2 regions of the Frateuria sp. GZRe12 genome follow, and region 1 is predicted to be linked to the other one. Evidence: riboswitches for the same ligand, from Rfam matches in the RefSeq annotation. Region 1 holds a riboswitch; the other holds the start of a gene.

Evidence for each region. A riboswitch is a leader RNA that binds a small molecule or an ion and turns the genes downstream of it on or off. The one in region 1 is predicted to bind cobalamin.
Region 2: linked by a shared signal. The riboswitch ahead of btuB (TonB-dependent vitamin B12 receptor) and the one ahead of ACFWZ4_RS07150 (ribonucleoside-diphosphate reductase subunit alpha) in region 1 are both predicted to bind cobalamin.

Annotation. Positions count from the first base shown of each region.
Region 1 covers NZ_JBHZGI010000002.1:306,722-318,782, reverse strand. The annotation lists gene ACFWZ4_RS07195 (MMPL family transporter) at 1-1,484, shown strand, start outside; gene ACFWZ4_RS07190 (phosphotransferase) at 1,468-1,908, shown strand; gene fabG (3-oxoacyl-ACP reductase FabG) at 1,905-2,642, shown strand; gene ACFWZ4_RS07180 (M56 family metallopeptidase) at 2,765-4,690, opposite strand; gene ACFWZ4_RS07175 (BlaI/MecI/CopY family transcriptional regulator) at 4,693-5,079, opposite strand; gene ACFWZ4_RS07170 (nuclear transport factor 2 family protein) at 5,313-5,762, opposite strand; gene ACFWZ4_RS07165 (helix-turn-helix domain-containing protein) at 5,792-6,658, opposite strand; gene ACFWZ4_RS07160 (ribonucleotide-diphosphate reductase subunit beta) at 6,692-7,699, opposite strand; gene ACFWZ4_RS07155 (hypothetical protein) at 7,975-8,199, opposite strand; gene ACFWZ4_RS07150 (ribonucleoside-diphosphate reductase subunit alpha) at 8,212-10,626, opposite strand; cobalamin riboswitch at 10,870-11,084, opposite strand; gene ACFWZ4_RS07145 (SDR family oxidoreductase) at 11,350-12,061, shown strand, end outside.
Region 2 covers NZ_JBHZGI010000002.1:432,904-444,964, reverse strand. The annotation lists gene ACFWZ4_RS07770 (efflux RND transporter permease subunit) at 1-2,447, opposite strand, end outside; gene btuB (TonB-dependent vitamin B12 receptor) at 2,669-4,519, opposite strand; cobalamin riboswitch at 4,651-4,875, opposite strand; gene ACFWZ4_RS07760 (TonB-dependent receptor) at 5,186-8,263, shown strand; gene ACFWZ4_RS07755 (tetratricopeptide repeat-containing sulfotransferase family protein) at 8,432-10,024, opposite strand; gene ACFWZ4_RS07750 (GntR family transcriptional regulator) at 10,082-10,834, opposite strand; gene zwf (glucose-6-phosphate dehydrogenase) at 10,998-12,061, shown strand, end outside.

The sequences.
Region 1 (12,061 bases):
GCATCGCGGCGCTGACGCTGATCTACCCGCAGGTGCACGGCATCACCCTGGCGTTCGGTTTCACGCTGCTGGGTGTGGCGCAGGAATATCCCATCCGTGTACTGAGCCACCGCCGCGCCGGCGAGGATGCGGTGGCGAGCGTGCGCGACCTGTGGTCGTTGCTGCTCACCGCCATCGCCTCGGCGTGCATCGCCTACCTCGCGTTCTACGCTTCGGGCGTCAACGGTCTGAAGCAGCTGGCCGTGTTCACGATCGTCGGGCTGCTCGCCGCCGGTTTCAGCACGCGCTACCTGCTGCCGTACCTGCTGCCGATCCGGGTGCGCGATGTCGCCGCGCTGCCGTGGCTCAAGCGCCTGCGCGGGGTGGTCGACGGCCTGCCGCGCCCGCGCTGGATCCCGTGGGCGGTCGCCGTCGTCATCGTGGCGTTGCTCGCACTGGGGCGCGGGCCGTTCTGGCAGAACGACCTGGCTGCGCTCACGCCGCTGCCGACCGACCTGCTGCTGCGCGACGCCCGCCTGCGCTCGGCGCTCGGCGCGCCGGACGTGCGTTACCTGCTGGTGCTGGAGGCAGCCACGCCCGAGGCGGTGCTCGCGCTGTCCGAACGGCTCGAGCCGAAAGCGGACGCGCTGGTTGCGAACAAGGCCGTCGATGCGATCGAATTGCCCTCGCGCTACCTTCCCAGCGCAGCCACGCAGAGCGCGCGCCAGCAGAAACTGCCAGATCGCGCGTCACTGGAGAAGTCGCTCGCCGAGGCCACCGATGGCCTGCCGTTCCGGCGCGACCTGTTCGCCCCTTTCGTGGCCGACGTGGAGACCGCGCGCAGTCTGCCGCCGTTGGCCCCGAAGGCCTTCGCAGCCAGTCCGCTGGGCCAGCGCCTGGCCGCGATGCTGGTCGAACGCGACGGCCACTGGCTCGGCCTGGGTACGGTCAGCGGCGTGCACGATGCCGCGACGCTGGCGACGCTGGCCCGGGGCAGCGGCGGCACCGTGCGCGTGCTGGATCTGAAGGGCGCAGCCGAATCGCTGGTGATCGCCTACCGCACGCGCATCCTGCAGGCGTTGCTGGCCGCCACGATCCTGCTGGTGCTGACCATCAGCTTCGCCCTGCGCAGCCTGCGCCGGGCCTGGCACGTGCTGGCGCCGATGACCCTGGCGACCTTCCTGGTGCTGGCGGTCGAACGGGTGGCAGGCGTGCAGATCTCGCTGTTCCACCTCGTCGCGCTGATCCTGGCCGGTGGCCTGGGCCTGCACTACGCGCTGTTCTTCGAACGCGACACCGGCGATGCCGCCGAGCAGCGGCGCACGTTGCACGCCACGCTGGTGTGCGTGCTGTCGGCGCTGCTGGTGTTCGGCATGCTGGCCTGGGCGACCATCCCCGTGCTGCGGGCGATCGGCCTCACCGTCAGCCTGGGCGTGGCCTTCCACTTCTGCCTTTCCATCCTGATGGCGCCGCACGCGCAGGCCGAGCATGCTGCCGAAGAGTGACTGGGCCCACCTGATCCCGCACGCCGGCGGCATGTGCCTGCTCGATGCGGTGCCCACGTGGGACGTGGACACCATCCATGCCACCAGCGAAGGACATGCCCGTCCCGACAACCCGCTGCGCGGTCCGCATGGCCTGCACGCGGTGCACCTGGCCGAGTACGGCGCCCAGGCGATGGCGGTCCATGGCGCGCTGCGGGCGCGCGCCGGCGGCGTCGAGACCGTCCGGCCGGGCATGCTGGTGAGCCTGCGAGAGGTGCGGTTGGCTGTCGAGTACGTGTCACCCGACGGACGTCTGGACGTCCATGCGCAATGCCTTTATGCCGGCGATACCGGCGCCCAGTACATGTTCCGCATCGAACGCGACGGCCACCTACTGGCCAGCGGTCGCGCCGCGGTGATCCATCCGGAGGGACCGAACTCATGAGCACGTCCGCTTCGCCCCGCCGCGCCCTCGTCACCGGCGGCAGCGGCGATCTCGGCAGCGTGATCTGCCACGCGCTGGTGACAGCCGGCTATCAGGTCATCGTGCACGCGAACAGTGCGCTGGAGCGCGCCGAGGCCGTGGCGGCGGCGATCCGCGACTCGGGTGGGCAGGCCCGCGCCATCGCTTTCGACGTGACCGATGGCGACGCCACGCAGGCAGCGCTGGAGAGCCTGCTGGCCGACGGTCCGATCCACGCCGTGGTCAGCAACGCCGGCGTGCACGACGACGCGCCGATGGCCGGCATGAGCGCCCGGCAGTGGCAGCGCGTGATCGACGTTTCGCTGAATGGTTTCTTCCACGTCGTGCAGCCATTGCTGTTGCCGATGGCGCGCGTGCGCTTCGGTCGCGTGGTGGCGGTCGGTTCGGTCAGCGGCCAGGTCGGCAACCGCGGCCAGGCCAACTACGCGGCGGCCAAGGCCGGTCTGCACGGCGCGGTGAAATCGCTGGCACGCGAGATGGCCTCTCGCGGCATCACCGCCAACGTGGTGGCGCCCGGCGTGATCGAGGGACGCATGATCGGAGAGAATTTCCCGCCCGAGCGGATCCGCGAGATGGTGCCGGCCCAACGGGCCGGCAAGCCGGAGGAAGTCGCCGCGCTGGTCGCCTTCCTCTGCTCGGACGCCGCCGGCTACATCAACGGCCAGGTGATAGGCATCAACGGCGGCATGGCCTGACGGCGAACGGCCACCTCGCAGCAACCCGCTTGTAAGCGATGCCATACGGCCATCGGCAACAAGCGGGCCCTGCAGTGCCAGGAGTGCGCTCCCACCCGTCTTCCGCGGTGCGGCCTGACCGATCAGCGCGCCCCGGTCAGTTGCGCTTTGCCGCTGCGAACCGCTTCTTCCAGTAACTGCTGCATCTGCAGCTCGGCCTTGCGGCTGACATCCTGCTGGTGCTGGGCGAGTGCCTGCTGCTGCTTCTCGAACGCAGCCTGTTGCGCTTCGAGGTCGCGCTGCTGTCCGGCAATCTCTTTCTGCTGCGCGGCATGCCGCTGCTCCAGCTCGGCCTGCCGCTGCTCTAGCGCGTGCTGGCGCGCTTCGCGGTCGCGCGAAGCGCCCTTGTCCGCCCCCGAGTTGGCCTCCATGGCTTGCGCGGCGATTTCCGCCGCTTCGCGGGCAAGGTCCGCCTGCTCTCCGGCGAAGGCGGCATCGCGCGCAGCCAGTCCGGCCTGCTGGCCGGCCAGCCGTCCCTGCTCCCCGGCCAACCTGCCCTGCTCGCTCGCCAGCGCGGTCACTGGCGCGTAGATCGCCTTGGCGCGCGCGACCACCGCCGGGTCGTGCACGACGTACGCCTTGTCGGCGTGGCGGAACCAGACCAGCGGGGCGTTGCCATGCTGCAGGTGGCGGGCCGCGGCGATGTCTGCATCGTTGCCGTTGATGATCGCCGTGTCGCCATCGAAGATGGCCAGACCACTACGCGCGTCCGAATTGCTTTCGATGTGCAGGTGATGGCCGCCGAAGCCAGTCAGCGCCGGCGGAGGGGCGGGCGGTGCCGGAGGCGCAGGCGGTACGGCCGGCGCGGGCGGGGGCGGCGGCGGAGGTGGGGCAGGCGGCGCAGGCGGGATGCGGTACCGCGCCGGATGGGCGGCCGGTGCCGCAGGTGCGGCGGGCGCGGGAGCTGCGGCGGGTGCGGGAGCCGCGACGGGTGCCGGGCGTGCCGCAGGTAGCGCTGCCTGCGCGGGTTGGTCCTGGCTTGCGGGAGCATCCGCACTGCCGGCGGTCACGCGGTAAGGCACCACGCCGGCCACCGCGATCGCGACGAGCAGCAGCCAGGCGCGGCTGCGGCGGGAAGTGGCCTCGATGTGCTGCAACATGGTCAGTCGCCTCTTGAGGTTGTGGAACGTGGGGGAAGCTCCGGCCAGGCCGGAGGGGAGCGGTGCGGCCACGCCCAGTCGCAGCAGCAGGCGGCCGTAGGCCTGCGGTGCGCCGCCGGTGCAGGCCAGCGCCTGGGCGTCGCAAGCGGCCTCGCGGCTGAGCGCGTATTCGCGCATCGCCCAGGCCACCAGCGGGTGGAAGAAGAACAGCCGTTGCGCCAGTGCGGGCACCCAGCCCAGCCACAGATCACCGCGACGCAGGTGCGCCAGCTCGTGCGCGATGGCCATCGCGGTTTCCTCGTCGGACAGGCGCGCGTCGGACGGAAACAGCACCAGCGGGTGCCAGGCGCCGAGCACTTGCGGCGAGCCGATGGTCGGCGAAAGCGCGAGATGCGGGGCATGACGCAGGCCCAACCGCGCGGCCAGCGCCTGGCAGGCGCTCTGCCAGCCAGGCGGCGCCGGCTGCGCGCCGCGGCGGGCCCGCGCCACGCGCCAGCCCTGCCGCGTGACCAGCGCCAGTTGCAGTGCGACGCCGCCCAGCCACAGTGCCAGCAGCAGTCGGCCCCACGGGAACGGCGCGTGGTCCGCGGGAGGCACGAGCGCCGGCACGATTTGCGCGCGCACGGAGCGCGTAGCCATCGGCAGCAGCACGACCGGCGAGGCATGGGTGACCACCGCGGAAGTGGCCTCGGGCGGTGGCAGCCAGCGCAACTGCAACGGCGTGTGCCAGGCCAGCCCCAGCACCAGTTGCGCGCCGACCAGCCACCAGAGCATGCAGCGCACCGCGGCCGGCAGCCGCGGGAGCAGGCGGCAGGCCAGCGCGACCGCGCCGATCAGCAGGCAGGCCTGCGCCGAGGTCCACAGCAGGCGCGTGGACAGGGCATCGAGCAACGCCGCGAGCGTGGACATGGTCAGGTTTCCTTGCGCCGTGACTGCAACTGGGCCACCAGCGCCTCCAGCTCGGCCAGTTCGGCATCGCTGACCTCGGCACGCTCGGACAGGTAGGCCACGAACGGCGAGACCGACCCGCTCAGGGTCTTTTCCACGAAGCTGCCCACGGCGTGACGCATCGCCTCGCCTGGCGCGGTGGCGGGGCTGTAGCGGTAGAGGCCGCCGGCCTGGCGGCGCGTGAGGTAACCCTTGCCGCGCAGGCGCTCCATCATGGTCAGCACGGTCGAGCGGGCCAGCCCGCGCGCCTCGCCGAAGCCGGCGGCGACCTCGCCCACCGAAGCGGGCGCGTGGTCGGCCAGGTAATGGAGCAGGGCGAGTTCCTGGTCGCCGATGGACGGGCGTGGCATGGCGGCTTTCCTGACTACAGTTGTAGTCAAGCTAGCGCTGACTACAGGTGTAGTCAATAGGGCTGGTGGCATGGCGTCCGCTCCCCTTCCGGCGAGTGGGCTGGGGTGAGGGGACAAGGCTTGCGAGGAAGAAGGGCGTGGCGGGGGTGTGGAGGAGCGTCACCACGCGGATCCCGGCGAGCCCCGGCCCCTCAACCCAGCCCACTCGCCGGAAGGGGAGAGCGAGGCGGGAGCTAAGGCAACGGGACGCGCGTGGCTTCGGTGAAGACCACCCGCCAACGTCCGTCGCGCTCCGCCCAGATGTCGGCAAAGCGCAGGCGCACCTTGTAGGGCTTGCCCTCGCTGGTGCCTTCGAGCGTCACCACCCCACCGAGCACGGCGCCGCCGGCCCAATGGCGAACGACCTCGTCTTCCACCGTGAACGGCTTCATCGAGGCGCCGGGCGCGGTGTAGTCATGGATGAAGGCGGCCTTGTCCTCGACCAGGCCGCGGCTGTTGAAGAGCACGTAGTCGTCGGCGAGCAGCCGCGCGAGCGCCACGCCATCGCCCTTCATCTGCGCGCGATCGAACTCGGCGACCGCCGTGGCGAGCGCGGGCGGCAGCATGGCGTGCGGGGCGGTGGCGCGGGCGCGGCCCGCGTGAAAAGCGGCGACGAGGGCGAACAGGGCGACGGCGGTCTTCATGGACTACTCCCGTGGGGACGCCCGCAACGCTAGCGCCCGCGCGAACGCGTCGCTATCAAATACCTGCTCGCGCGTGCGGCCGTGTCCGTGCGCAGGCGCGCCCGCGCCGCCGCGGGTGTCAGCCCCACATGCCGTCGGAACGCCGCGCCGAAATGGCTGTGATGGCTGAAGCCGAGCTCGCAGGCCAGCGCGGCGAGGTCGTCCGTGCCGGCGGCAAGCCGTTCGAGCGCGAGCGCCAGGCGGACGCGCGTGCGGTAGTCGGCCAGGCTCAGGCCGAAGGCGCGGCGGAACACGCGTGCCAGGTGGAACGGCGAACAGCCGACCCGCGTGGCCAGCGCCGCCAGACCGACGGCGTCGGCGGGATCGGCAAGCAGCATCTCCCTTGCGCGCGTCGCCAGCCGCTGGGCGGGCGGCGCGAGTGGACCCCGGGGCAGCGCGGCGCGATGCAGGATGTCGTGGCACAGCGAGGTGGCCGCTTCCTCGACCGCCAGAGAATCAACCTCGCCCCGCACCAGCGCGGCGTGCAGCGCGCGGTGCCGGTACTGGTCGGCCGGAGTGGCCACGCGCGCCGCGTCGGCGCCGTCGCGCAGGCGGCGGCCGAACAATTCGTCCTCGTGCTCGGGTGCCACCTCGAAGCAGCTGCAGGCATCGCCGCCCTCGAACGGATGCGAAATGCGGTAGCTGTCGCCGGCGCGGTAGAGCAATGCGGTGGCCGGATCGCCCACGTACGCGGCGCCGCCCAGGTGGTAGCCGAAGCCGCCGCGCCGCAGCATGGCCAGATGCGTGCGCTCGTCGCCGCGCTCGCAACCGCAACCGCCGCGCGGATGGCGGCAGTCGATTCCGGTGATGCGCAACAGCGGGCTGTCGAACAGCACGGTGACGTCGGCCAGGCCCATCGGTTTCCTTCGACAAGGCAGGCCGCCAGCGTCTCAGAACGCCATGTCGAACGCCACCTCGCCCTGCACGCCGACCTGGTAGGCCGACACGCGCCGCTCGAAGAAGTTGGTCACCTCCTGCACGTCCTGCAGGTCCATGAAGTCGAACGGGTTGCTGGCGCCGTATTTCTTCGGGAAATCCAGTTGGGCCAGGCGCTGGTCGGCGCAGTATTCCAGGTACTGGCGCATGTCCCTGGACGACAGGCCGGCCACGCCGCCGGACAGCACGTCCTGGGCAAACTGCGTTTCGCAGGCGATCGCTTCCTCGAGCATCTGCTCGACCTGCGCGCGCAGTTCGTTGTCGAACAATTGCGGCTCCTCGGCGCGCACCATGCGCACCACTTCGAACGCGAAGGCCATGTGGCCGGACTCGTCCCGGAACACCCAGTTGGTGCCCGAGGCCAACCCGTGCAGCAGGCCGCGCGAGCGCAGGTAGTAGACGTAGGCGAACGCGGCGTAGAAGAACAGCCCCTCGATGCACGCGGCGAAGCAGATCAGGTTGAGCAGGAACCGGCGGCGGTCTTCGCGCGTGTCGAGTCGGCGGAGGTGCTCGATGGAGCCGATCCATTTGAAGCAGAACTCGCCCTTGGCGCGGATCGAGGGGATGCTCTGGATCGCGTCGAACGCCCGGTGCCGTTCGGCAGGATCGGGAATGTAGGTGTCCAGCAGGGTCAGGTAGAACTGCACGTGCAGCGCTTCCTCGTAGAGCTGGCGCGAGAGGTACATGCGCGCTTCGGGCGCGTTGACGTGCTGGTAGAGGTTGAGCACCAGGTTGTTGGCCACGATGGTGTCGCCGGTGGCGAAGAAGGCGACCAGGCGCTGGATCAGGTGGCGCTCGGCGGCGTTCATCCTGGCGTTGAGGTCGGTGAGGTCGGGCGCGAAGTCGACCTCGTCGACCGTCCAGGTATTGCGGATGGCGGCGCGGTACATCTCGTAGAAGGCCGGATAGCGCATCGGGCGCAGGGTGAGGGCGTAGCCGGGGTCGAGCAGTTGACTGGTCATACGATGGCCTTCGATTCTTCCTTCTCCCCCAGGCCTGCCTGAGCCAGTCGAAGAAGGGTGCCCCGGGGGGCGGATGAGGTACGGGTCATGTGCGGGATCGGGCGCGCGGCCCTCGATTTCGGTGCTGCGCGCACCCGCTCAGGCTGAGCCGGTTCCATGCAAGCGGACTCTCGCCGGTGGGAGCGCACCCTGTACGCGGCAGGATGGCCAGGGTTGCGCGATTCGCGGCAAGCGCCGAGCCGTCTTTCCCAACCCCTGTTCCGTTGGAGAAGGTTTCATGCCCCGCGTTCGTAGTCGTCGTGGACGAACTTGCTGATGTAGGAGGCCAGGCCCTCGCCGGCTTCGGCCAGAACCTGCATGTTCCGCACGTGCTCGGTCCCGGCACTTGCCGCCGAATACTGGTAGTCCTCGCCGTTGACGAACCACACCCGGATCCAGTCCGTGCCGAGTTCGAAGGCAGTCACGCCCGAATGGCCGTCCAGATTGCGATAAGGCTGCATGCGCGTTCCTCGTCACTGGCAGGCCTCGCAATACTCCGGATTCTCCAGTGAACAGAACACCGCTGCGTTCGCCTCGACCTGGCTTGGCGCGGCAACGGTCGTCTTGGCGATCTTCGTCGCCGGTCGCGAGCGAAGGTAGTAGGTGGTCTTGATGCCCGCCTTCCATGCGTACATGTACATCGAGGAGAGCTGGCCGATGTTCGGGTTCTCCATGAACAGGTTCAGCGACTGGCTCTGGTCGATGTATGCGCCGCGCGCGGCGGCCAGATCGATCAGCGCCTTCTGCGGCAGCTCCCACACGGTGCGGTAGACCTGGCGCAGGTGTTCGGGGATCACCGCGATACCCTGGATGGAGCCGTCGGCAAGCTTGATCGCATCGCGCACCTCGGTCGTCCACAGGCCCAGCGTCTTCAGTTCCTCGACCAGGTAACGGTTGACCACCAGGAAGTCCCCCGAAAGCGTTTCGCGCTTGAACAGGTTGGACACCTGCGGTTCGATGCATTCGTAGCAGCCGGCGATCGAGGCGATCGTGGCGGTGGGCGCGATGGCGATCAGCAGCGAGTTGCGCAGGCCGCTGTTTTTGACGCGCTCGCGCAATGCGCTCCAGCGCGCCTCGTCGTGCGGTGCGGCCCGCGGCCAGTAGTCGAACTGCAACTCGCCGCGCGCGGCGCGGGTCTCGCCGAAGCCCGGATGCGCGCCGGCCCGTTCGGCCAGCTCGCAGGATTGCTCCAGCGCGTGGAAGTAGATTTCCTCGGCGATGCGCGTGGACAGGTCGAGCGCCTCGGCCGAATCGAAGGCCAGGCGCAACTGGAACAGCACGTCCTGCAGGCCCATGATGCCCAGGCCCACCGGGCGCCATTTGCGGTTGGCGCTTTTCGCGCTGGCGATCGGATAGAAGTTCAGGTCGATCACCCGGTCCAGCTGGCGCACCGCCGTGCGCACGGTGGTGCCCAGACGCTCGAAATCGAACGCGCCCTCCGCGAGGTGACGCGAGAGATTGATCGAGCCAAGGTTGCACACCGCCGTCTCGCCCGCGCCGGTGACCTCCAGGATCTCGGTGCACAGGTTGGACAGGTGAATAACGTTGTCCGCCTCGGCCGTCTGGTTGCCCGTGGCGTTGCAGCGGTCCTTGAAGGTCATCCAGCCGTTGCCGGTCTGCGCCAGCGTGCGCAGCATGCGTGCATAGAGCTCGCGCGCCTTGATCGTCCTGGCGGCGAGACCGGCGGCTTCCGCCTCGCGGTAGGCCTGCTCGAAAGCCACGCCCCACAGGTCGACCAGCTGCGGCACGGCCTTCGGGTCGAACAGCGACCAGTCGCCGTCGGCTTCGACCCGTCGCATGAATTCGTCGGGGATCCAGTTGGCCAGGTTGAGATTGTGCGTGCGCCGCGCCTCGTCGCCGGTGTTGTCGCGCAGCTCCAGGAATTCCTCGATGTCCGCGTGCCAGGGCTCCACGTACACGCAGCACGCGCCCTTGCGCTTGCCGCCCTGGTTGACCGCGGCGACGGAGGCGTCGAGCGTCTTCAACCATGGCACCAGGCCGTTGGAGTGACCGTTGGTGCCGCGGATCAGCGACCCGCGCGAGCGCACGCGCGTGAACGAAAGGCCGATGCCACCGGCGAACTTCGACAGCTTGGCCACGTCCGTGTACTTGTCGTAGATCGCCTCCAGCGAGTCGGCCGGCGAGTCGAGCAGGAAGCAGGAGGACAGTTGCTCATGCGCGGTGCCGGCGTTGAACAGCGTGGGCGAACTGGGGATGTAGTCGAGGGCGGAAAACAGGCGGTAGAGCTCCAGCGTCTCGCCCACCTCGTTGCCGCCGAGCGCGCAAGCGATGCGCATGAAGAAGTGCTGCGGCGTCTCGATGACTTTGCGCACCTGCGGATGGCGCAGGAGGTAGCGGTCGTACACGGTGCGCAGGCCGAAGTACTCGAAGCGGCGAGTGGCCACCGGATCGATCGCGTCATTCAACTTGCGCGCGTGCGCGGCGACGAAGTCGCGCAGCCTTGGGTTGAGCAGGCCAAGCTCCGCACCGCGTGCGATCGACTGCGAAAAGCTCTGGATCTCCTGCCCGCGCACTTCCTTGTCGATGTAGGCGCCGAGCAGCCGCGCGGCAAGCTGGCCGTATTCGGGCTCCTCCGCGGTGAGCGCCGCGGCGGTGCGGATCGAGAGCTGGTCCAGCTCCGCCGTGCTGGCGCCGTCGTACAGGCCGCCGATGGTCTTGAGCGCAACGCGCAGCGGATCGACCCCGTGCAGGCCGTCGGCGTTGCGCGTCACCGCGCGCACGATTTTGTTGACGTCCACGCTTTCGGTAACGCCGTTGCGCTTGGTCACGCGCATCTGCGCGGGGCTGTGCGGCGGGGTCAGGGCAAAGCCGTCGTCGGCAGGTGGCGCGGCCGTGCCGTCGCGGGAAGCGGTATCGAGGGTGTCCAATGCGGGTCTCCGGGAGGGAAGCCGCCGCGCCGGTACGGAGGAGAACGCACCGACGCGACGGTTCCAAAAACGTCAAACGCCTGCTCCCGCGCGCAGGGCCTGAGGGCTCGCTTCCGACGGACGGCACGCCCACGCGGGCGCCAGAACGCCCGCATGCAACGCGCCTCCCCGCGGAAGCGGTCACCCGCGCCGGGCCGCATCAGGATCGGACGGTCGCGTCTCATGCGACGCGACCGCCAGCCCTTGGGGCCCGGCGTGCCGGCAGGTCTTCGGACTTCGCGGACGCGGGTCGGTCGACCCACCTACTTGCCCTCGCTTCCCAGGCGCTGCGACCCAGTGCATGTGAGGACGTTCGTTTCCGCTTACCGCTGCGGGGCAGTTCCGGATTTACACCGGATTCCCTTTTAAGCCCGACCGACAGTCGCGTCTGGACGGGCACCGACGAGGCACAACATATCTGGGCTTTGGGCGACGGTCAACCCAACATTTAGTGGTCGACGGTCACCAAAAGCGCTCCGCCCGCGTTCGGGCACCTTCCCTATGGGACTGGCAAGGGCCGTGATCGCGCAGTGCCCCCTTGCCGGCACTTCCCCTTTCGAATGCGGCGGAAGGTGCCAACAAGTGCTCCTTTGGCACGAGTTCCCGGCCGCAACGCTGCGCTCACTTGTCCCCCACGGCGCGCTGCCTATCGTCGCGAGCCATACCCAGCCACAGCGGGAGCGGATGATGGCCACGACGAAAACCGCCAAAGGCGGCAGCGGCGCCGGCAAGGCGGTAGCGAAAGAACGCCGGGTGCAATCGCGCATCGACGCCAAGGACAAGCAGAAGCAGGCATCGAAACCGGCTGGCAAGAGCGCCGCAAAGAAACAGCCTGGCCAGACCAGCACGCGCGCCAGGCCGCGCCCGCCGTTGCCCGAGCAGCACCTGAGCAAGCCGGGCAAGGAGGCCAAGCTCAAGCCGCGCCCGCAATTCCTGGCGCCCGACTACCGTGGCAGCGGAAAACTCGAAGACATGGCGGCGATCGTCACCGGCGCCGACTCGGGCATCGGCCGCGCGGTGGCCGTGTTGTTCGCCCGCGAGGGCGCGGACGTGGCGGTGGTGTACCTGTCCGAGGACGAGGACGCGCGCGAGACCAGGCGCCATGTCGAGAAGGAAGGCCGCCGCTGCCTGCTGATCCGCGGCGACGTGAAGGATCCGGGCTTCTGCGAGCAGGCCGTGCAGCAAACGGTGGACGAGTTCGGCCGTCTGGACGTCCTGGTCAACAACGCCGCTTTCCAGGAGCACGCCGACGCGCTGGAGGACATCACCGAGGAACACTTCGACCTCACCATGCGCACCAACATCTATGGCTATTTCCACATGGCCAAGGCCGCGCTCCCGCACCTGCGCGAAGGCAGCTCGATCATCAACACCGGTTCGGAAACCGGCCTGTTCG
Region 2 (12,061 bases), 130 kb from region 1:
CGGATGCGCATCGGCGCGATGTTGGGCTCGATCCGCGCCAGCGCGGAGAGCGGGATCATCTCGCCGCGGCTGTTGCGCACGTGGATGTTGAGCAATGACTGCGGGCTGATCGACTCGGCGCCGGCCGAGGTCAACACCACCCGGTACTGGTTGATGTCCGAATAGATCACCGACACCGGGTTCTGTCCGAACGAGTTGTACAGCGCCGAGTCGATGTCGCCCATGCTCACGTGCAGGCGGCCGGCGGCTTCGCGGTCGACCTTGAGCATCTGCTGCTTGCCGGCCTGGTCGAAGTCGCTGCCGACGTCGCGGAATTCCTTGTTCTCGCGCAGGCGGCGGACCATCTTCAGCGTCCACGGCTGCAGGTCGCCGCCATTGTCGCTGACCAGTTGGAACTCGTACTGGCCGCCCTTGTCGCCGCTGCCGCCACCACCGAGGAACTGCGCGATGCTGAGCTCGACCTCGACGCCGGCAAGCTTGTCCAGCCGCTTGGAAAGGCGTTCGACCACCTCCTTGGCGCCGATGCGACGGTCGCCCGGCGCGTCGCCGCGGGGCTTGAGGTCCATGAACATCTGCGCCGAGTTGCCGACCGCGCCGCCACCGCCGCCGTCGCCACCGAGCATGGTTAGCATGTCCTCGACCGCCGGGTCTTCCTTGATGATCTTCGCCACCTGCAGCACGCGCTCGGTCAGCAGTTCCGGCGAAATGTTGGCATCGGCGGTGACCTGTGCCTGCAACTGGCCGGTGTCCTCATCGGGCATGAAGGTGCCGCCGGCGGTCTTGCCCACGGCAATGCCCAGGAGCACGGTCAACACCAGCAGCAGCAGCGGCTGCCAGCGCATCAGCCGGCGATGGTGCATCGCCCAGTCCAGCGCGCGCTCGTAGCGCTTCAGCAGCGCGCGGTCGAAATTTTCCACCGCGCGCTCGATGCGCCCGGGCGGCGGCGGGTTGACCGGTTCGGCTGTCAGCAGCCGCCCGCACAATGCAGGCGTGAGGGTCAGCGAGACGATCGCCGAAATCACCACCGCCGCGGTCAGCGTTACCGAGAACTCGCGCAGCAGCATTACCAGCATGTTGTTGCCGAACAGCAGCGGCGCGAACACCGCCACCAGCGACAACGTGATCGACACCACCGTGAAGCCGATCTCGCGCACGCCGGTCAGCGCCGCCTGCAGCGGCGGCATGCCGTGTTCCATGTGGCGCACGATGTTCTCGATCACCACGATCGCATCGTCGACCACGAAGCCGATGCACAGCACCAGCGCGACCAGCGACAGGGTGTTGAGCGTGTAGCCCAGCGCCCACATCGCCACGAACGCGCCGGCCAGCGACAGCGGCACGCTCAGCGTGGCGATCAGCGTGGGTCGCAGCCGGCGCAGGAACACCAGCATCACCAGCACCACCATCACGATCGAGATCAGCAGCGCGACCTCCACCTCGTGCAGCGCCGACTTGGTGGTCTGGGTAAGGTCGAACACCGCGTTCATCTGCAGGCTGGCCGGCAGCGAGGCGCGCAGCTGCGGCAGCTTGGCGCGGATCGCTTCCACCGTCGCCACCGCGTTGGCTTCCGGACGCTTGCTGATCTGCAGGCCGACCGTGCGCGCGCTGCCGCTGGCGTCGGCGAACCAGGCACCCTGGTACTTGTCCTGCTGGCCGCCGTAGACGCGGGCGACGTCGGACAGGCGCACCGGCACGCCATGCTTCATGGCGATCAGCAGGTGGGCGAATTCGTCCGGCGTCTGCAGGCCATCGCTGGCGGTGACGGTCATCTGCGTGCGACCGTCGCTCAGCGTGCCCTGCGGCGAGGTGACGTTGGCCGCGCGCAACGCGTTGGCTACATCGTTGGAAGTCAGTCCCTTGGCGGCCAGCGCGTCGGTATCGAGCTCGATGCGCACCGCGTGCGGCGTGCCGCCGAACACCTGCACCTGCGCCACGCCCTGGATCTGCGAGACCGCCGGCTTGATCAGCGTATCGGCCAGGTCGAACAGCTGGTCCTGCGGCATCCCCGAGGAGGTCAGCGTGATGAACAGGATCGGGATCTGCGCCGTGTCGAACTTGAAATACTGCGGCGGACCGGGCATGCCCGAGGGCAGGTCGGGCGCAGCGGCGTTGATCGCCGCCTGCACGTCGCGCGCGGCGCTGTCGGCCGTGCGATCGAAGGTGAAGCGGACCATCACCGAGGCCTGGCCTTCGGTGGCATTGCCGTACATCTCATCGACCCCCGGGATGCGGCCCAGGTGGCGCTCCAGGGGGGCCAGGATCGTACTTGCCATCGTCTGCGCACTGGCGCCCGGCTGGTTGGCCACCACGTAGACGCCGGGGAAATCGAGCGATGGCAACGCCGCCACACCCAGCAGCAGGTAGGCCCAGAGGCCTGCCAGCGTCAGGCCAAGCGCCAGCAGCGAGGTGCCGATCGGGCGGCGGATCAGGGGGGCGAAGATGTTCACGGGGCGTCCGTACCGCGGGGAGGGTGCGCGACAGGCGCCGCGCCGGGATGGCTAGCGTAGCGCGCTGCCGCCACGTGGTTCGTGGGCCAGAGGATGGGCAAGGTCATGCGGCACGTTATGCCGGGCGGTCGCGGCGGAGGATGTGCCTGAAGTCCGGCCCCTGCCGAAAGGCAGGGCCGGATGGTGCCAGACAAACGGATGGGGGCAGGCTTGAGGGAAGTTCACCCCCCCGGCGTGTACCGCAGCGTCAGATACCAGCTGCGACCGGGCTGGTTGAAGTAGTAGACCGTTTCGTAATGCCGGTCGAACGCGTTCGCCAGCCGTGCCTCGACCTGCCAGCCGTCCGCGAACGCGTAGCTCGCGCGCAGGTCGGTGGTCGTATAGCCACCCAGCCGGTGCAGATTGGCCAGGTCGTCGTAGCGCGCGCCGGCGGCAAGCACGGTGGCGCCCACGCCGAACGCGCCGAAGCGGCGGTCCAGTTCCAGTCGCGCGGTGCGTTCCGGACGGCGCGGCAGCAAGTGGCCGTCATTGGCACCGCCATCGCGGTTCTCCGGACGCTGCAGCGTCAGGTAACTCTCCACCCGCCAGCCGGCGAGCGCCGTGCCGGCCTGGGCCTCCAGCCCGCGGATGCGCGCGCGGCTGATGTTGCGGGGGAAGTAGTTGGTATCCAGCGAGATCAGCTGGTCGATGGTGGTCTGGTAGGCGTTGAGCGCCCAGTGCCAGCCGCGATGCTGCTGTGCCAGGCCGAGTTCGGCGCTGCGCGAGGTTTCCGGCTGCAGGTCCGGGTTGCCGCTGCCGTAGGGGTAGTACAGGTCGTTGAAGGTCGGGGCGTGGAAGGCGGTGCCCCAGCTGGCCGACAGCTTCAGGCCGTGGTCGAACGCGTAACCCCACGCCGCCGCGCCGGTGGTATGACCACCGAATTGCTGGTTGTCGTCGCGGCGGAGCGACAGCTGCACTTCGTGGCGACCGAAGTTGCCCTGGTACTGCGCGTAGCCGCCGGTGTCGCTGCGGCTGTCGTCCAGGTAGCCGGTATCGCTGGACAGGTGCTCGCGCTGCCAGTCGACGCCCAGCGTCAGCAACTGGTTGTCCGCCAGGCTCAGGTCGTTCTGCCAGGAGGCCTGGTTGCGGCGCGAGTTGCCGTAGCGCACGAACACGCCGTCGTTGTCGGTGTGCTGCTCGTCGAGGCTCTGACCGGCCGCCAGGGTGACCTTCCAGGAGGAAAGCGGATCGAAGCCCAGCTGAGCGCCGGCGACCTGCTGGCGGTTGTGGTGCTGGTTGCCGTAGGGCGCGCCGTCGAACTCCACGCGGCTGTCGCTGCGCAGCCAGGTCGCGCTCAGTTCCGCGCCGTTGTCCCAGCGGTAGCCGGCGTTGGCCAGGGCATTGCGGTTGCGGTAGGCGTCGGCGTCCGGCTCGTCGGTGAAGCAGCCGGCGAAGACAGTTCCCGCACCCACGCGGCAGGCGTTGATGCCGCGGGTGTATTGGCCGCCGAGGCTCAGGTTGTACCAGGCGTGTGTGTCGCCGCCGGCCAGCCCGAACTGCCCATCGGCGTAGCCGCGGCTGCCGGCACCCAGGCGCAGCGATGGCGCAAGGTTGCCCTCGCGCGGTCCGTGCCGGGTGAAGATCTGGATCACGCCGCCGATCGCGTCGGCGCCATACAGGCTCGAGCGTGGCCCGCGCACCACTTCGATGCGCTCGATCTGGTCCAGCGGCAACTGGTCGAAGGCGGGAATGCCGGCGCTGACCGTGCCCACGCGCACGCCGTCGATCAGCAGCAGCGTGTGGGAGGAATTGGTGCCGCGCAGGAACAGCGAGCTTTGCTGGCCCAGCCCGCCGGCCTGGGCGAAGGTCACGCCGGGCAGGCCCTGGAGCAGGTCGATCAGCGAGACTGGCTGCAGCCGGTCGATGTCATCGCGGGTGATTACGGTGACCGATGACAGCGCGTCGTCGACGGTGATCGCGGTGCGCGTGGCGGTGACGATCACCGGCGACAGCGCGACCGGGTCCGTGGTGTCGGTCGCCAGCGTGGCGAACGAGCTGCCGCACAGGGCGACGGCAAGCAGTGTCTTCTTCATGGATATGTGCGTTCCTTGGCCGGGCGCCCACGCACGGCCTCAAGCGTGGATGAGCTGGCGGCCGGAGGCAGGGGGGAACGACGGGCAGGCGCAAGGCCACGCACGAGGTCCGGCCCGCCCACCGCAGGTCCACCAGGCAAACGCTTCGGGCCGGTCTCCGGGCTCGCGGGCGCAGGCGGTGTGCCTGCCGGGCGGCGCCTTCCCATGCTCATGAGCACAGTGGCGTGGTGCCGTCCGTTCGACTCGCTTACCGTTGCGGGGGCAGCGCCGGCCTTGTTGTGCATCGCACAACGCACCGGCTTCCCGTTTCATCCCTGGGCAGAAAGCCCCGGGACACCCGAAACGAAGCAAATGTTACCTAAAACAGAAGCCTGGTCGCGAATCGGGCTTTGCTGGCCGGCAGTTGAACCGCACGTTTTATCTTTGTGGTAATTGCTAAGAAAAAGTTGACATTGCGTTAGCCACGGCGTTAGGTTGCCCTAGCGAATCTCGTGGTTACGTGGTTTGCAGGCAACGAAGGAACGCTGGGGCGAGGCCCGTAACGGTAGACACCGTGAACCGGGCACTGGAAAGCGTCTTGTAGTTGGTATCCCGGTGTGCTGGTCCTAGGCCTGCCGCCTGGTTTTTTTAAATGACTCTTATGGGTCGATCTGGGGAGATCTCTCAATGAATACGCGTTACATGTCGCGTCGGGCCCTGCCCCGACGCACTGCATTGACGGTGGCGATGGCCATGGGCCTGGGCTTCACCGGCCTCGCGCTCGGCCAGGCCACCACCGGCAGCATCTTTGGCACTGCGCCGGTCGCCGCAGGCGAAACGGTCATGGTCCAGAGCGCCAGTGGCGCCACCCGTGAAGTCGCCGTGGACGAGAGCGGCCGCTACTCGGTCACCGTGCCGGTCGGCCGCTACACGGTCACCCTGCGCAAGGATGGCCAGACGCTCGCCACCCAGGAAAACGTTGCCGTCTCGCCGGGCAGCGGTACCCAGGTGCCCTTCGCCGCCGCGACTGCGGAAAACGCGCAGAACCTCGGCACCGTGCAGGTGGTGGCCAGCGCGCTGCCCGCCATCGACGTGACCAGCGTCAACTCCAGCACCATCATTACCGCGGCCGACCTGGCCAAGCTGCCGGTGACCCGCAACGCGGAATCGATCGCGCTGCTCGCTCCCGGCACCGTCAAGGGCAGTAGCTACTTCGCCAACGCGGTGGCGTTCGGCGGCTCGAGCGTGTCCGAGAACGCCTACTACGTGAACGGCTACAACACCGGCGAGCCGTACCGCAACATCGGCGGCTTCCAGCTGCCCTACGGCGCGATCGACCAGCAGGAAACCCTGACCGGCGGCTACAGCGCCAAGTACGGTCGTTCCGACGGTGGCGTGATCAACCAGATCGGCAAGCGCGGTACCAACGAGTGGCATTTCGGTGGCCAGGTCGTCTGGCAGCCGCGCTTCCTCGAGGCGAGCCCGCGCAACAACTACTACGGCAATCCGGCGATCCCGGCCCCGATCTCCAACCCGACCAGCCCGGACGGCCAGACGCACTATGAGCTGGAAGATCCGAGCAAGGTGGGTACGCTGCGCCAATACCGCAACGACAACAAGGAATGGGAGACGGTCTACTCGGCGTACGCCGGCGGCCCGCTGATCAAGGACAAGCTGTTCATGTTCTTGGCCGGCGAGATGACCAAGAACCACAACACCGACGTCCAGTCGGTCGACCTGGGTCGCGTCCAGTACAACGAGGACAAGGACACCAAGTTCTACGGCAAGTTGGACTGGAACATCACCGACAACAACGTCCTTGAGCTGACCATGCTCAAGAACAACCAGACCACCGGTCGCGGCAACACCTACAACTTCGATTACGACACGCTGCAGGCCACCGATCTCAACTCGGCCAACGACGTGACCAAGGACAATGCAACGTTCTACATCGGTCACTTCACCAGCTACATCACGGACGACGCCACGCTGAGCGTTGTCTACGGCAAGGCGCATTTCAAGAACCCGACCACGTACGGCAACGATTGCCCGTATCCGTTCATCTCGCGTCCGTACAACCAGGACCCGACGTTGAACGGTGGTACGCCGATCACCAACTGCCAGACGAACACCACCTGGGCTTCGGCCAACGCCGAGAACTCCACGCGCGGCCTGCGCGTCGACTTCGATTACCGGCTGGGTGACCATGATCTGGGCGTCGGCATCGACAACATGTACTACGGCGCCAAGAACCAGGGCCCGTCGCAGACCAACCCGTTCAACCCGTCGGTCGACTACTACTGGCGCTACTACCCGGGCTACGTCATGCAGCGCCAGATCGGCTGGCAGACCAGCATGACGATGTCGCAGAAGGCCTGGTACATCCAGGATGCGTGGCAGGTCAGCTCGAACCTGTTGCTGAACATCGGTATCCGCAACGACCACTTCACCAACAACAACGACGTTGGCGAGTCGTTCGCGGACCTGAAGAACCAGTGGGAACCGCGTATCGGCGTGAGCTGGGACGTGAACGGCGACTCCACGCTCAAGGTCTACGGCAACGTCGGCCGCTACTACCTGGCGCTGCCGGACAACGCCGCGGAACGTGCCGCGAACCGTTCGACCTACATCCTGAACTACTACACCTACACCGGCATCGATGCGAACGGCATCCCGACCGGTCTGGTGCAGTTCGCGGGCCCGCTTTCGCCCGATGGCGAGTTCGGCCTGCCGAAGGACCCGCAGCAGGTCACCGCGCGCAACCTGAAGCCCGAGTACCTGGACGAGTACATCGCCGGCTTCGACATGCAGGCCAACGACAGCTGGACGTTCGGCGCCAAGGCGATGTGGCGTGACCTCAAGAGCGCCATCGACGACGAGTGCTCGGCGTTCCTGATCGCCGCCAAGATGGACAAGATGGGCCTGAATTCGGCCGATTACTCCGATTCGATCTATGGCCCGGCCTACTGCCGCCTGATCAACCCGGGACAGACCAACAACATGCTGGTCACGTCCAACGACGGCGCCAGCAGCGTCATCGTGCCGATGACGATGGACGACTGGGGCTACCAGCAGGGTGTCAAGCGCAAGGTCGGTTCGCTGAACCTGTACCTGGAGCATCCGTTCGACGGCAAGTGGCAGGCGCGCGTCGATTACACCTTCACCCGCGGCTTCGGCAACACCGAGGGTCAGGTGCGTTCGGACTTCGGCCAGGGCGACGTGTCCAAGACCGAAGACTGGGATGCCTGGCAGCTGATGGACGGCCAGAACGGCGAGCTGATCAACGTGCACAAGCACCAGATCCGTCTCCGCGGCGCCTACCAGATCACGCCTGAGTGGTTGGTCTCCGGCACCCTGCTGGCCCAATCCGGTACCCCGGAATCGTGCCTGGGCTACTACGGCCCGACCGGTGTCGAGGATCCGGCCGGCTACAACGGCGGCGGCAGCGGCAACTACCACTGGTGCGCCGGCGTCCGTACCCCGCCGGGCAAGAGCCACACCCCGTGGACGAAGCCGCTCAACCTGGGCATCCACTACAACCCGGCGTTCGCGGACCACAAGCTCGGCATCAACCTGGACATCTTCAACGTCTTCAACGAGCAGAAGGCTGTTCAGACGGATCCGACGTTTGCCAACGCGTACAACAACTTCGGCGTCGACCCGAAGGTCGATCCGGATACGATCTACATCAACAATGGCTATCACGGCCCGATCTTCTTCGAACAGCCGCGGACGGTTCGCCTGTCCCTGACCTACGATTACTGATCGATCCGGCTAAGTTCAGCCACGAAGCCACCGGCCGCGAGGCCGGTGGCTTTTTTCTTGGGTCGGCCGCAGCGCGTGGATGATCGGCGCAGCCGATGGCTGCCGTGTGACCGGTCGGTTAGGCGGCCCGCGGGATCCGGGTCGGGTGCAGGCCGATGCCTGCCGGCCTCAGGAATCGCCGGCGGCAAGCGCCATCCGCAATGGCTCGAGCTGGCGCTCGTAAAGCTGCCACTGGCCGAGCCCGCGGGTATGGATCGATTCCCGTACCTGCGCACTGCTCGGTGTGGCCACGGGAGCGGCGTTGCGCTCAGGACGCAGGCAGGCGTCTTCCACGGCGAGCCCGCAATGGGTGAGAACGCGGCCGATGGTCGCCGCGGGATACTGAACCAGGTCGGCATACGACACATCGAGCATCGCGCCGGGCATCCCGTCGTGCCAATGGCGCGCCAGACGCTCGTACTGGCGGTGATGATGGGCCAGCGCTTCCAGATCGTAGCTGTAGGGCGAGACATTGCCGAACATCGCCTTGAAGTTGGAAAAGCACGTGTCCATCGGCTCACGCACCATGTGCAGAATGGGCGCGTGGGGCAGGGCTCGGCGGATGAACGACACCAGCTGAATGTTCGCCGGCAACTTGTCGATGTAGAAATCGCGACCCTGCGCTCGCCACTGCGTCTGTGCGAGATAGCGCGCGCCCAGCGCACGGTAGTCGATGTCGGAGCTGCGGCCGATGATGTGCAGCAAGCCCTTCGCCTTGGCCGGCACGACATCGGCGACCCAGTGCAGTTGGCGCCAGAAATCGATGATCTCGCCCGCCGACGTGACCCTCGAATGACTCGAGAGGATGCGATCCAGCAATGTCGTGCCGGACCTTGGCATGCCGACGATGAAGATGGGCGTGGGCCCGTCGGACGTTGCGGTGCCGATCCGGCGCACGGGCATGCGTATCAGCGCGTCGGTGACAGCAACCTCCGCGGCCGCGTCGTATGGATTCAGGCGGTGCATCAACGCGTTGCAGCGTTCCAGCGCGGGCCAGGCTTCGTCGTGCCGACCGAGGTCGTCCAGCGTCTTGAACAGCGCGTACTCGAACTCGGCGCGCACAAAGGCTTCTGCCGGCCCGGCCGTCGCGGCGGGCAGCCGGTCCAGCTGCTCCCGCCACTGCTCCAGCCGGTTGGATTCGGGCCTCTGCCGCTGCAGGTTGGCCAGCACCATTGCCGCGTCACCGAAGGCAGGCCATCGACGCAGGCACTCCTCCAGCACGCGGCAGGCTCCGTCGATGTCGCCGCTGAACTGCAGCAGCATCGCGTAGAGATGCCTCTCCTCCGGCGCACTCGCGCCCGCCGCCATCGCCTTGTCCATCAAGGCCTTCGCGACAGCGACCTCGCCGAGGGCAAAACGCAGGTTGGCCTGAGCCACCAGCAGACCGGCCGGCGGATCGGGCGCGAGCGCAAGCAGGTCGAGGGCGGCGCGCGCCGCGACGACCTCGCCACGAGCGATCAGGTGCTGCACCAACGCGATGATCAGCGGGGCATTGCGGGGAAGGCGCCGAGCGGCCTGCAGCAAAGGGGCGGTCGATGCCTGCAATCGCCCTTGCCGGAACAACACATCGGCCAGGTCGATGCTCGCCGCCAGGTCATGCGGCGCCTGCTGGATGATGGCCTCCAGCAAGGCCTGGGCCTGGGCTAGCTGATGTGCCTGCACGTGGCTGCGCGCGCGGGCGCGCAACTGTTCCAGTGCGCGCGGATCGGTCGTTGCGTTCATCCGCTCATACTAGCCTGCGGCACGGTGCCCGGCGGAGCGATCACGGACGCAATCGCGTCAATCGGTATGCAGTTCGGCCACGAAATCGTAGATGTCGCCGCGATACCACGAGCTGGTGAATTCCACCACGCGGCCATCGTCCAGGAAGCTGCGCCGCTCGATGCTCAGGCCCGCGCTGCCGGCGGCCACGTGCAGCAGGCGGGCGTGCTGGGCGCTGAGCGAGACCGCGCGCAGGCGCTGCAGGGCGCGGCGCGGGCGGGCGTTACGTTGTTCCAGCGCTTCGTAGAGCGAATCGCGCACCGCCATGGGATCGGGCAGCACGCTGGCGGGCACCACGCTGCGCTCGATCGCCAGCGGCTCGTCGCCGGCATAACGAACGCGGTGCAATCGCACCACCGCGGCGCCGGGCGACAGGTTCATCGCCATCGCTTCCTCCGGCGTGACCTCGCCGATACCGCGCTCGAAGAACTCCGAGCGCGGATTCAGGCCGCGCGCGCGCAGGTCCTCGGTGAAGCTGGTCAGGCGCGACATCGGCTTGACGATGCGCTCGGCGACGAAAGTGCCGGCGCCGTGGCGCTGGGTCAGCAGGCCTTCTTCGACCAAGCCGGCGATGGCCTTGCGCACGGTCACGCGCGACAGGCCCAGCGCATGCGATAGATCGCGCTCGCTGGGTAGCGCCTGGCCCGGTTCGATGTCGCGGTGCTCGACCACGGTGCGGATCGCCCGGCGCAACCTCAGATAAGCCAGCGGCTGGCGCGTGTCGGGGCTGTCGCAGAGACGGCGGTATTCGGCGGCAAGCGCGGTTTCCATGCCGGAACCATACCAATCTCACACCATTTGCGGCAAGCCGCGATGAAAACGTATGCATGGCGTCCACGCACGGCTGCGTAATCTGGTATTTCACTGGTACCATCGTCGGCGCCAAGGCGGGATGACCCATTCCGTCTGCCCAACACGCAATCGAGGTGAAACCGTGACGGCTTCCCCCCCGCCCGTCGATCCGTTCGACCTGGTGATTTTTGGTGGCACCGGCGACCTGGCCCTGCGCAAGTTGCTGCCGGCGCTGTTCCACCGGTTCGTGGATGGCCAGCTGCCCGCCGCCAGCCGGATCATCGGCGTGGCGCGCGAAGGCCTGGACGATGCCGGCTACCGTGGCCTGGTGCGCGACGTGCTCGCCGACGGCGGCGCCGCGGATGACCGCATCGATGGGTTCCTGCCGCTGCTGCACTACCTGCCGCTGGACGCGCGCAAGGACGAAGGCTGGGATGCGTTCGCCGCGCTGGTCGACGAACAGCCCGACCACATCCGCGTGTTCTATCTCTCGACCTCGCCGGAACTGTTCGTCGACATCTGCGACCGGCTCGGCGCCAACGGCCTCAATGGACCGAACTCGCGCGTGGTGCTGGAGAAGCCGATCGGCCGCGACCTGGCCAGCGCGATGTGCATCATCGAGGCGGTCGGGCGCGTGTTCTCCGAAGCGCAGACCTTCCGCATCGATCATTACCTCGGCAAGGAGACGGTGCAGAACCTGCTGGCGCTGCGCTTCGGCAATGCCCTGTTCGAACCGCTGTGGAACGCCGGCCACATCGACCACGTGCAGATCACCGTGGCCGAAACGCTGGGGCTGGGCCGTCGCGCCGGCTACTACGACCGCGCCGGCGCATTGCGCGACATGGTGCAGAATCACATGCTGCAGCTGCTGTGCATGGTGGCGATGGAGCCGCCAGCCTCGCTCTCGCCCGATGCCGTGCGCGACGAGAAGCTCAAGGTGCTGCACGCGTTGAAACCCATCGACATGCGCAACAGCGCGCAGCTCACCGTGCGCGGCCAGTACAAGGCCGGCGCGATCGATGGCGAGCGCGTACCCGGCTACCTGGAGGAGCTGGACGACGGCCAGTCCAACACCGAAACCTTCGTTGCGCTGAAGACGGAGATCGCCAACTGGCGCTGGGCCGGCGTGCCGTTCTACCTGCGCACCGGCAAGCGGTTGTCCGCGCGGTTGTCGGAAATCGTGGTGGCGTTCAAGTCGGTGCCGCA